Regions from separate parts of the Nonomuraea sp. 3-1Str genome, predicted to be linked through region 1. Evidence: riboswitches for the same ligand, from Rfam matches in the RefSeq annotation. Region 1 holds a riboswitch; the other holds the start of a gene.

Region 1 (4,387 bases):
AGCTCCAGCGGATAGGAGCCGAGGAACATCAGGTGGCTGAGCACCCGGTTGAGCTCGGCCAGCAGCGTGCGGGCCCAGACGGCGCGGACGGGCGGCTCCATGCCGAGCAGGCGCTCGGCCGCGATGACCACGCCCAGCTCGTTGGCGAAGCCGGACAGCCAGTCGTGCCGGTTGGCCAGCATGATGACCTGCCGGAAATCGCGGACCTCGAACAGCTTCTCGGCGCCCCGGTGCATGTAGCCGATGATCGGCTCGGCCGTGGCGATGCGCTCGCCGTCCAGGGTGAGGCGCAGCCGCAGGACGCCATGGGTCGACGGGTGCTGCGGGCCGATGTTGAGGATCATGTCCTCGGTCGCCAGCTCCTTCGCGCCCGCGCCGATGCCGACCACGCGTTCCGTCATAGGGCCCATGCTGCCACCGGTCGCCGTGGTGATCCAGCGCGGGGTGGACGGCCCCGTCCGGTCGGGGTCGGTCAAGGAACGGTATGGACGCGCATCGCCAAACCGGACGGCGGGGAGATATAGCAGCAAATGGGGGGAGAATCACCATGAAGAGAGTGATGTTCGATCTGGCCGCGCTCATTGTGCGGATCGTGATCGGCGTGATCTTCGTGGCTCACGGATTGCAGAAGTGGCAGGGTGGTCTGGGGGCCGTGTCGAAGATGATGGGCCAGAGCGGAGTGCCGCTGCCGCAGCTCGCCGCCGCGTTCACGGCCACCGTGGAGACCGTGGGGGGCATCCTGCTGATCATCGGCCTGCTGGTGCGGCCGGCGGCGGTGGCGCTGCTCGTCGTGCTCGGCGGCGCCTTCGTGTTCGTCCACCGCGGGCATGGGATCCTGAGCTCCAGCGGGGGCTGGGAGCTCGTCGGGGCACTGGGGTCGGTGTGCCTGCTGCTTCTCGTGCTGGGAGGCGGGCGGGCGAGCGTCGACCAGGTGCTCACCCACTGGTACCGGCGCAAGGCCGAGCACCGTCACGCCGCGCAGGAGACGGCCGGCGCGTCCGCAGGAGCCGCGCCTGCCGCACCCACCAGGGCGGCGCCTGTCCCGCCTGCCGAATCCCAGCCCGCGCCGCCGACGCAGCCCATGCCCAGGAGCACGCCCGCGGAGGACACGACGGCGCCCCGGCAGCACCCTCCGGACGACGGCTCACACCGGCCCGGCAACCTCAGCGACCAGGACATGAGCGACCTTGACGCGCTCTTCAACGACGAGCACCGCAAGCCACCCAACCGGTGACGGTCAGGCGGGGCGGCGGGCGGCGAGGTCGCGCAGGGCGCCGACGAGGCGGTCCACGTGCTCCTCGGTCGTCCCGATGCCGATCGAGGCCCGCACCGCCGAAGCCGTGCCGTCCTCGCAGCCGCCATCGGTCTCTCCCAGCAGGTGCCGGACGAACGGGTGCGCGCAGAACTTGCCGTCGCGCACCCCGATGCCGTAGTCACCCGACAGGGCCTCGGCGACCTCGCGCGCAGTGAGCCCGTCCACGGTGAACGACACGATGCCCACGCGCGGGTGGTCCGGCCCCCACAGCGACAGCTCCCGTACGCCCTCGATGGAGGCGAGTCCGGTGCGCAGCCGCGCGATCAGCCGCTCCTCCTCGCGCACCAGCGCCGTCCAGCCCGTGGCGGTGAGTGCGTCGCAGGCGGCGGCCAGCGCGATGGCGCCCAGCACGTTCGGTGTGCCGGCCTCGTGGCGCGGCTCGGGGTCGTCGTGCCACTCGGTGATCCCGTCCTCGCCCGGCGCGACGGACCGCACGGCTCCGCCGCCCTTCAGGTACGGCTCGCCCGCGGCCAGCCAGTCGCGGCGCCCGATCAGCACCCCGGCCCCGAACGGCGCGTACAGCTTGTGGCCCGAGAAGGCCACGTAGTCGAGGTCAAGTGCCGTCAGGTTGAGCCGACGGTGCGGCACGAGCTGGGCGGCGTCCACGAGGATGCGCGCCCCGTGGCGGTGCGCGATGTGCGCCAGCGCCGCGATCGGCCACAGCTCGCCGGTGACGTTCGACGCGGCGGTCACCACGAGCAGCTTGGGCCCGTCCACGGCGGCCAGCGCCTCGTCGGCCGCGCGGACGGCCTCACCGGGGAACGCGGGCGCGGCGAGCCGCACGACCCTCTTCCACGGCAGCAGCGAGGCGTGGTGCTCGGTGTCGAACACGACAGTCGTGGTGCCGGCGGGCAGGCAGCCGGCCAGCAGGTTCGTGGCGTCCGTGGTGTTGCGCGTGAAGATGACCGCGTCGTCGGGACGGGCGCCGGCGAAGGCGCGGACCGTGTGGCGCGCCTGCTCGTACCGGGCGGTGGTGAGCTGGGAGGCGTAGCCGGCGCCGCGGTGGACGCTGGAGTAGGCCGGGAGCGCGGCGGTGACCGCGGCGCTGACCGGCTCCAGACAGGGAGCACTGGCGGCGTAGTCCAGGTTGGCGTACCCCACGAGCCGCCCGCCCCTGACCGGCACCTCCAGATCGGCGCCGAGCACGGCCGGGATCGGCCGGTGGCCACGCGGATGCGACGTACCGGCGGACGCGCCGGCGGTGGACTGGGCGGGGGCGGAGCCGAAGATGCTCAACGTGGACAAGGCGAACCTCCTGCAAGGCCATCGGACCCCTGGAGCAGCCTCGGAGCCCGCGCTTGCCCGCCACACCTCGTGACGGACCAGGTCTTCACCCGGGGCACCCCGCCGCGGACGCGAGGGTTGCCGGCCAGCTAGCCGGGGCTTCGTGCTGGCACTCATGACCTACGTCCGAACTATAACCGACAGTCCCCGATGAATCGCAACCTCGCGAACTTCCTCGGCACCCGACTCGTTGGACCTGGGAAACCGGCCGTCCCCGACCGAAATGTGGAGGTAAGCAGATGCTGGATTGGGTGACCGACCCTCAGATCTGGATAGGGTTCTTCACCCTTGTCGCTCTGGAGATCGTCCTAGGCATCGACAACATCATCTTCATCTCCATCCTGGCCGGCAAGCTGCCGCCCGAGCAGCGTGACAGGGCCCGCGTGCTCGGTCTCGGGGCGGCCCTGGTCAGCCGGCTGCTCCTGCTGCTGGCGCTGTCGTGGGTGGTTCGGCTGACGGCCCCGCTGTTCGAGGTTTTCGGCCAGGAGATATCCGGGCGCGACCTGATCCTGCTGCTGGGCGGGCTGTTCCTGCTCGCCAAGAGCGTCACCGAGATCGGGCACAGCATGGAGCTGAAGGAGGAGGACGGCAAGAAGCGCGTGGCCACCTCGTTCGTCTCGGTCATCCTGCAGATCATGGTGCTCGACGTGGTGTTCTCGCTGGACTCGGTCATCACCGCCGTCGGCATGGTGGACGAGCTGGGCGTCATGATCGCGGCCGTCATCGTGGCGGTGCTGGTGATGCTGTTCGCCTCGGGACCGATCAGCAGGTTCGTGGACCTGCACCCGAGCATCAAGATGCTGGCCCTGGCGTTCCTCGTGCTGATCGGGGTGGTCCTCGTCGCCGAGGGGCTCGGTCAGCACATCCCGAAGGGCTACATCTACTTCGCCATGGCCTTCTCCGTCATCGTGGAGCTCCTGAACATCAGGATGCGCGGCCGCCACTCCAAGCAGCTCGCCACCTCGGAGGAGCCTCCTAAGATGCAGTAGTGCGCTTTGACCCCCGGAATCCGGATTTCGTCGCCCACCCGTACGGCGTCTACGACGAGCTGCGCCGTACGGACCCGGTGACCTACTACGAGCCCACCGACCAGTGGCTGATCTCCCGGCACGCCGACGTGAACGCCCTGCTCAGGGATCGTCGCCTGGGCCGGACCTACCTTCACGTGGCGACGCACGAGGAGTTCGGCAGGACGCCCGAGCCGGACTTCCAGGAGCCGTTCTGGAGGGTCAGCCGGAACGGCATGCTCGAAGTCGAGCCGCCGCTGCACACCCGGCTGCGGCGGCTCGTGTCCAAGGCGTTCACGCCGCGCATGGTGGAGTCGCTGCGGCCCCGCGTGCGGGCGGTCGCAGGGGGCCTGGTGGACGCGTTCGTGGAGAAGGGCGGCGGCGACCTCATCGCCGAGGTCGCCGAGCCGCTGCCGGTGACGGTCATCGCGGAGATGCTGGGCATCCCCGAGTCGGACCGTCACCTGCTGCGCCCCTGGTCGGCCGACATGTGCGGCATGTACGAGCTCAACCCCACGCCGGAGGCGCAGCACGCGGCGGTGCGCGCGGCCGAGGAGTTCGAGGGCTACCTCAAGGCGCTGGCCCGCGAGCGCGCCGCCGACCCCGGCGACGACCTGATCAGCGCGCTGGCCGGCATCGACGAGCTGACCGAGGACGAGCTGGCCGGCACCTGCGTGCTCCTGCTCAACGCCGGCCACGAGGCCACCGTGAACGGCACGGGCAACGGCTGGTGGTCGCTGTTCCGGCACCCGGACCAGCTCGCCCGGCTGCGCGCGGACCG
Region 2 (4,387 bases), on a different contig from region 1:
TGGGCGACGAGCTGGGGTCGGCGGTGGTCGGGGCGCGGCTGGCGCGGGAGGTGATGCGGCTGGCCCTGCTGCTGCGCCGCCGCTATCCGCCGTACGCCAAGTGGCTGGGCAGCGCGCTGGCGCGCCTGCCGGGCTCGGCGGAACTGGGGGAGTCCTTGGGCCGGGCGCTGGCGGCGCGGACGTGGCGCGAGCGCGAGGCGGCGCTGGCGGCGGCGTACGGGAGGGTGGCCTCGACGCAGAACCGGCTGGGGCTGGCCGCGACGCTGGATGAGCGGGTGCGCGGCTTTCACGACCGGCCGTTCCGGGTGATCGGGGGCGACCGGTTCACGCAGGCGCTGCTGGAGGCGGTGTCGGATCCGGTGATCCGGGGGTTGCCGCTGGTGGGGTGTGTGGACCAGGTGTCGGACTCGGTGGATCTGCTGCTGTCGCCCGCACGGGCTCGGGCGGTCGCGGGGGCGGCGCTCGGCCTGGTGGCCTGAGGTGCGGGCGGGGGCTGCCGGCCCCCCGCGGGTGCCGTGTTGCACCAGGCCGGGTGGATGTGTCGAGGATCGCAACGATCGTCCTGATGCTTGCCCTGACGGCCCGGCTGTTGCGGCGGCGAGGCGGTCACGGCTCGGACCCCGCTGAGGCGGTGTGACAGAGAACCCGACCGGGCTCGATCGGCGGTTGAGGTTGGGGTCTGAGGAACGTCCGAACCGGATCGTGCGCTTCGGGCGCCGGCAGGCTGGACGCGATCCTGCCGCCAGCAGGCGGTGAGGGCGGGCCTTCGAGGAAACTGAGTGCAAGGGGATCGATATGCCTGATGGATGTGATGGATGGCTGGGGGACGGGAGGAAGCCCGGGTGAGTGCCGCGCGGTTGATCTTCGCAGCGCAGGCCTTACGCGGCCTGGCGTACGGACTGGCCGCCGTCCAGCTCGCCACGCTGCTGCTGGCCGAGGGGCTGCAGGCCGCCGGGGTCGGTCTCGTGCTGGCCGCCGTGATGGCCGGGGGCGCGCTGGCCGGCATCGCCCTGGCCCGCTGGGGCGACCGGTTCGGCCGTCGCCGCTCCTACGCCGTGTTGTGCCTGGCCCTGGCCCTGTGCGGGTCGCTGATCGCGGTCGGAGCTCCGGTGTGGCTGCTGTGCCTGGCCGCTCTGTCCGGCGCGCTGTCGGTCGAGGTGGTCGAGTCCGGGCCGTTCACCACCGTGGAGCAGGTCATGCTGGATGGCAGCGGCGTGGCCGTGCGCGGTTTCGGCCTCTACAACGCCGTCGCCGCCACCGCCGGGACCGCCGGCGCGCTGCTGGGCGCGCTCCCGCCCTCGCGGTTGCTGCTCGGCGGGGTGTTGCTGGCCGTGGGCGTGGCTGGTGCGTTGCTGGCCCTGCGGCTGCCCGCTTCGCTGGAGGTGGCCTCGACTCAGGTCTCCGCGCCGGTCCGGCCCCGCCCGGTCGTGGTCCGGCTGGCGGCGCTGTTCGCCGTGGACAGCCTGGCAGGGGGTTTCGTTGCGCAGGCCTACCTGGCCTACTGGCTGGGCGTCCACTACCAAGCTGACACGGCGAGCATCGGGCTGCTGTTCGCGGGCTGTGCCGTCCTGCAGACCGCTTCCTTCCTCCTCGCGCCGGTCCTCGCGGCCAGGATCGGACTGCTGAACACGATGGTCTTCACCCACCTGCCGAGTAACCTGCTGCTGATCGGCGTCGCCTTCGCCTCAGAGTTCCCGGTGGCGGCGGGGCTGCTGCTGGCCCGCGCCTGCCTGTCCTCGATGGACGTGCCCACCCGCCAGGCCTACGTCATGGCCATGGTCCCGCCCGCCGAGCGCATCACCACAGCCGTCGTCACCAACACCGCCCGCTACCTGACCCGGCCCGCCGGTCCCGCGCTCGCCGGGCTGCTGCTGCCCCTGGGTCTGGGCTGGCCGTTCCTCATCGCCGGGACCGCCAAGACCCTCTACGACCTGACCCTGTGGCGGATCTTCCGCCGCGTCGAACTCCCCACCGAAGGCACATCGTGATCTAGGTGGCCAGGGCCGGCTTCGCCGCGTTCTTCACTGTTGACGTGGTTGTCAGTCGTTGGGGACAATCGATCTTCGGTGATCATCCAGAGGATCTGAGGGACCTGGCCCTGTGACGGTCCGACAACCTGCCCAGTACGGGCAAGGTGCCAACGCCAGGAACGATGAGGAAGGTCTGATGAGTGTTCAGCTCGATGTTCCTGTGCTCGCTGGTTCGTTGGTGCGGCTGGAGCCGTTGACGATGGAGCACGCGGCCGACCTGGCGGCGGCCGCGGAAGAGGACCGGGCGTCCTACGGGTTCACGCTGGTTCCCCGCGGGAGCGAGATGCGGGGGTATGTGGCGACGCAGTTGGCCAGGCGTGGGTTGACGCCGTTCGCGCAGGTCCGGGTGCGTGACGGCAAGGCGGTGGGGTGCAGGGGCTTGTGGGATCCGCGGTCATGGCCGGATCGGCCGGCCCTGCGAGCGATCGAGATCGGCTTCACCTGGCTCGCGGCGTCGGCGCAGGGCAGCGGGATCAACGCCGAGGCGAAGCTGCTGCTGCTGGGGCATGCGTTCGAGTCCCTGGGGGTCGCGCGGGTCGATCTGAAGACCGACGCCCGCAACCACCGGTGCCGGCGGGCGTTGGAGCGACTCGGTATCGGCTTTGAGGGTGTCCTGCGCAACTGGTCGATGTCCTGGGCACCCGGCGAGGAGGGGATGTTGCGGGACTCGGCGATGTTCGCGGTGGTCGCGTCCGAATGGCCGGCTGTCCGGCAATCCCTCATGACCCGGCTGGCCTCAGTGGGCACGCCCGGATGAGTGTCCGGCCCGGCGGCGTCGTGATCGACGTCATCCTTGGCCGGGCTCGGAGTCAGACGGTCTCACCCAACTGTTCGGCCAGCTGCTCCAGTCCACCCTTGATGAGTCGCCCGTACTCGTCGTCGCCGAGTGCGCCGATCCCGGCCCGCGCCTGCCGGAGGTGCTCGCGGGCGCGGTCGAGGTCGCCCAGCTTGCGGTAGCACTCGCTGAGGTTCAGGTGCAACGACGGATACAGGGCGGCCACCGAAAGCGGCACTCCGGCCTGGGCCACCCGCTCATCCGTGATCAGGCCGACGGCGGCAAGCGCCCGCAGATCCCACATCAGCTCCTGGTGCACGTCATCCTGCACATCGGCCATCGAGTGGGCAAGGACGCAGACATGCAGCGGGTCGCCTCGCTCGCCGCCGATGTCGTCCCAGATCTGCGCGAACAACTCGCGAGCGGCTTCGCGCCGGCCTTGATGGTGATGCAACTCCACCCCCCGGCCGATCCGGGTCATCGTCGGGTCGGCGGTCATGAGCGGCTCCCTCACGGTCGCAGGTGATCATGGTCAGCCTACTTGCTCTACGTCTCGTACAGACCTTCAAGCCGCTGACCAGCGAGAACGATCGGTAACCCCAGACAGCCGTCGAATATGACCCCGTACGGCGAGATCCAGTTGCGGACTGACCGTCGCCTGGATCTGACCGGCCTGCCGGTGAATGCACGCTGACAATCAGCAACCTGCGATGTCACGCAGAACTGTGTTGGGGCGCTAGGCGGCGGAGGCCGCATAGCTGCGGAGGAAGGCCCGCACGCCTGCGGTGACGAGCCGGGTGACTTCCTCCTGGGGGAGCGGGATGGCGCCGTAGAAGGTCTGCTGGTTCACGTCGTGAGCAAACCCCAGCGTCAGACCCAGCACAAGCTGCGGACGAGACCCGCGCGGTGGCCAAGACCACCCTGCACCGGCTCGCCCCCTTCAGCCCGCTCCCGATGCAGCTGCCCTTCCGTCCGGAAGGAGACATACCGCGCGTCAACTGGGGTCGGCTGCACGGATCACCGGAGTCGAGTGCATGCCGCTCACTCCTGCTGCTGGAGCTCCATGACGTCGGCGACCACGCAGCTGGCGTTGTCGGGACCGCCGGAGCCGTTGGCGAGGGCGATGAGTTCGCGGACCGCCTGCTGCGGCTCGCTGATCTCGGAGAGCACCCGGCGGGTCTTCTCGGTCGGCACGACGGTCGACAGGCCGTCGGAGCAGAGCAGGTATCGGTCTCCCTGCTGAGCTTCGTGCAGGCGCATGTCAGGAGTGTCATCGGCTCCGTGGCCCAGGGCTCGAATCAGCAGCGACCGCTGGGGGTGGGAGGCGGCTTCTTCCGGGCTGATGCGTCCTTCCTCGACCATCGACTGCACCATGGTGTGGTCGTCGGTGATCTGGAACAGCCTTCCCTCGCGCAGGAGGTAGACGCGGGAGTCGCCGATGTGGATGAGGGCCAGTTGCGAGCCGGTCCAGAGCATTGCGGTGAGTGTCGTGCCGGCCTCCTCGGAAGCGGGGTCGACCCCGGCGATGCCGTTGACGGCCTGCTTGGCCAGTTCGACGGCGTCTTCGAGGACGTCGAGGAGG

What was found. Region 1 has a riboswitch for S-adenosylmethionine ahead of MTP10_RS06290 (aminotransferase class V-fold PLP-dependent enzyme). Riboswitches for the same ligand answer to the same signal wherever they lie in the genome.
Region 2: another riboswitch for S-adenosylmethionine. It lies ahead of MTP10_RS39575 (GNAT family protein); the one in region 1 lies ahead of MTP10_RS06290 (aminotransferase class V-fold PLP-dependent enzyme).

What each region holds. Positions count from the first base shown of each region.
Region 1 is NZ_JALHBK010000002.1:533,143-537,529, forward strand. It holds gene MTP10_RS06280 (NADH-quinone oxidoreductase subunit D) at 1-401, opposite strand, end outside; gene MTP10_RS06285 (DoxX family protein) at 548-1,234, shown strand; gene MTP10_RS06290 (aminotransferase class V-fold PLP-dependent enzyme) at 1,238-2,560, opposite strand; SAM riboswitch class IV at 2,605-2,720, opposite strand; gene MTP10_RS06295 (TerC family protein) at 2,851-3,588, shown strand; gene MTP10_RS06300 (cytochrome P450) at 3,588-4,387, shown strand, end outside.
Region 2 is NZ_JALHBK010000043.1:16,336-20,722, forward strand. It holds gene MTP10_RS39565 (DUF4037 domain-containing protein) at 1-479, shown strand, start outside; gene MTP10_RS39570 (MFS transporter) at 843-1,988, shown strand; SAM riboswitch class I at 2,068-2,159, shown strand; gene MTP10_RS39575 (GNAT family protein) at 2,167-2,787, shown strand; gene MTP10_RS39580 (hypothetical protein) at 2,840-3,304, opposite strand; gene MTP10_RS39585 (MerR family transcriptional regulator) at 3,847-4,387, opposite strand, start outside.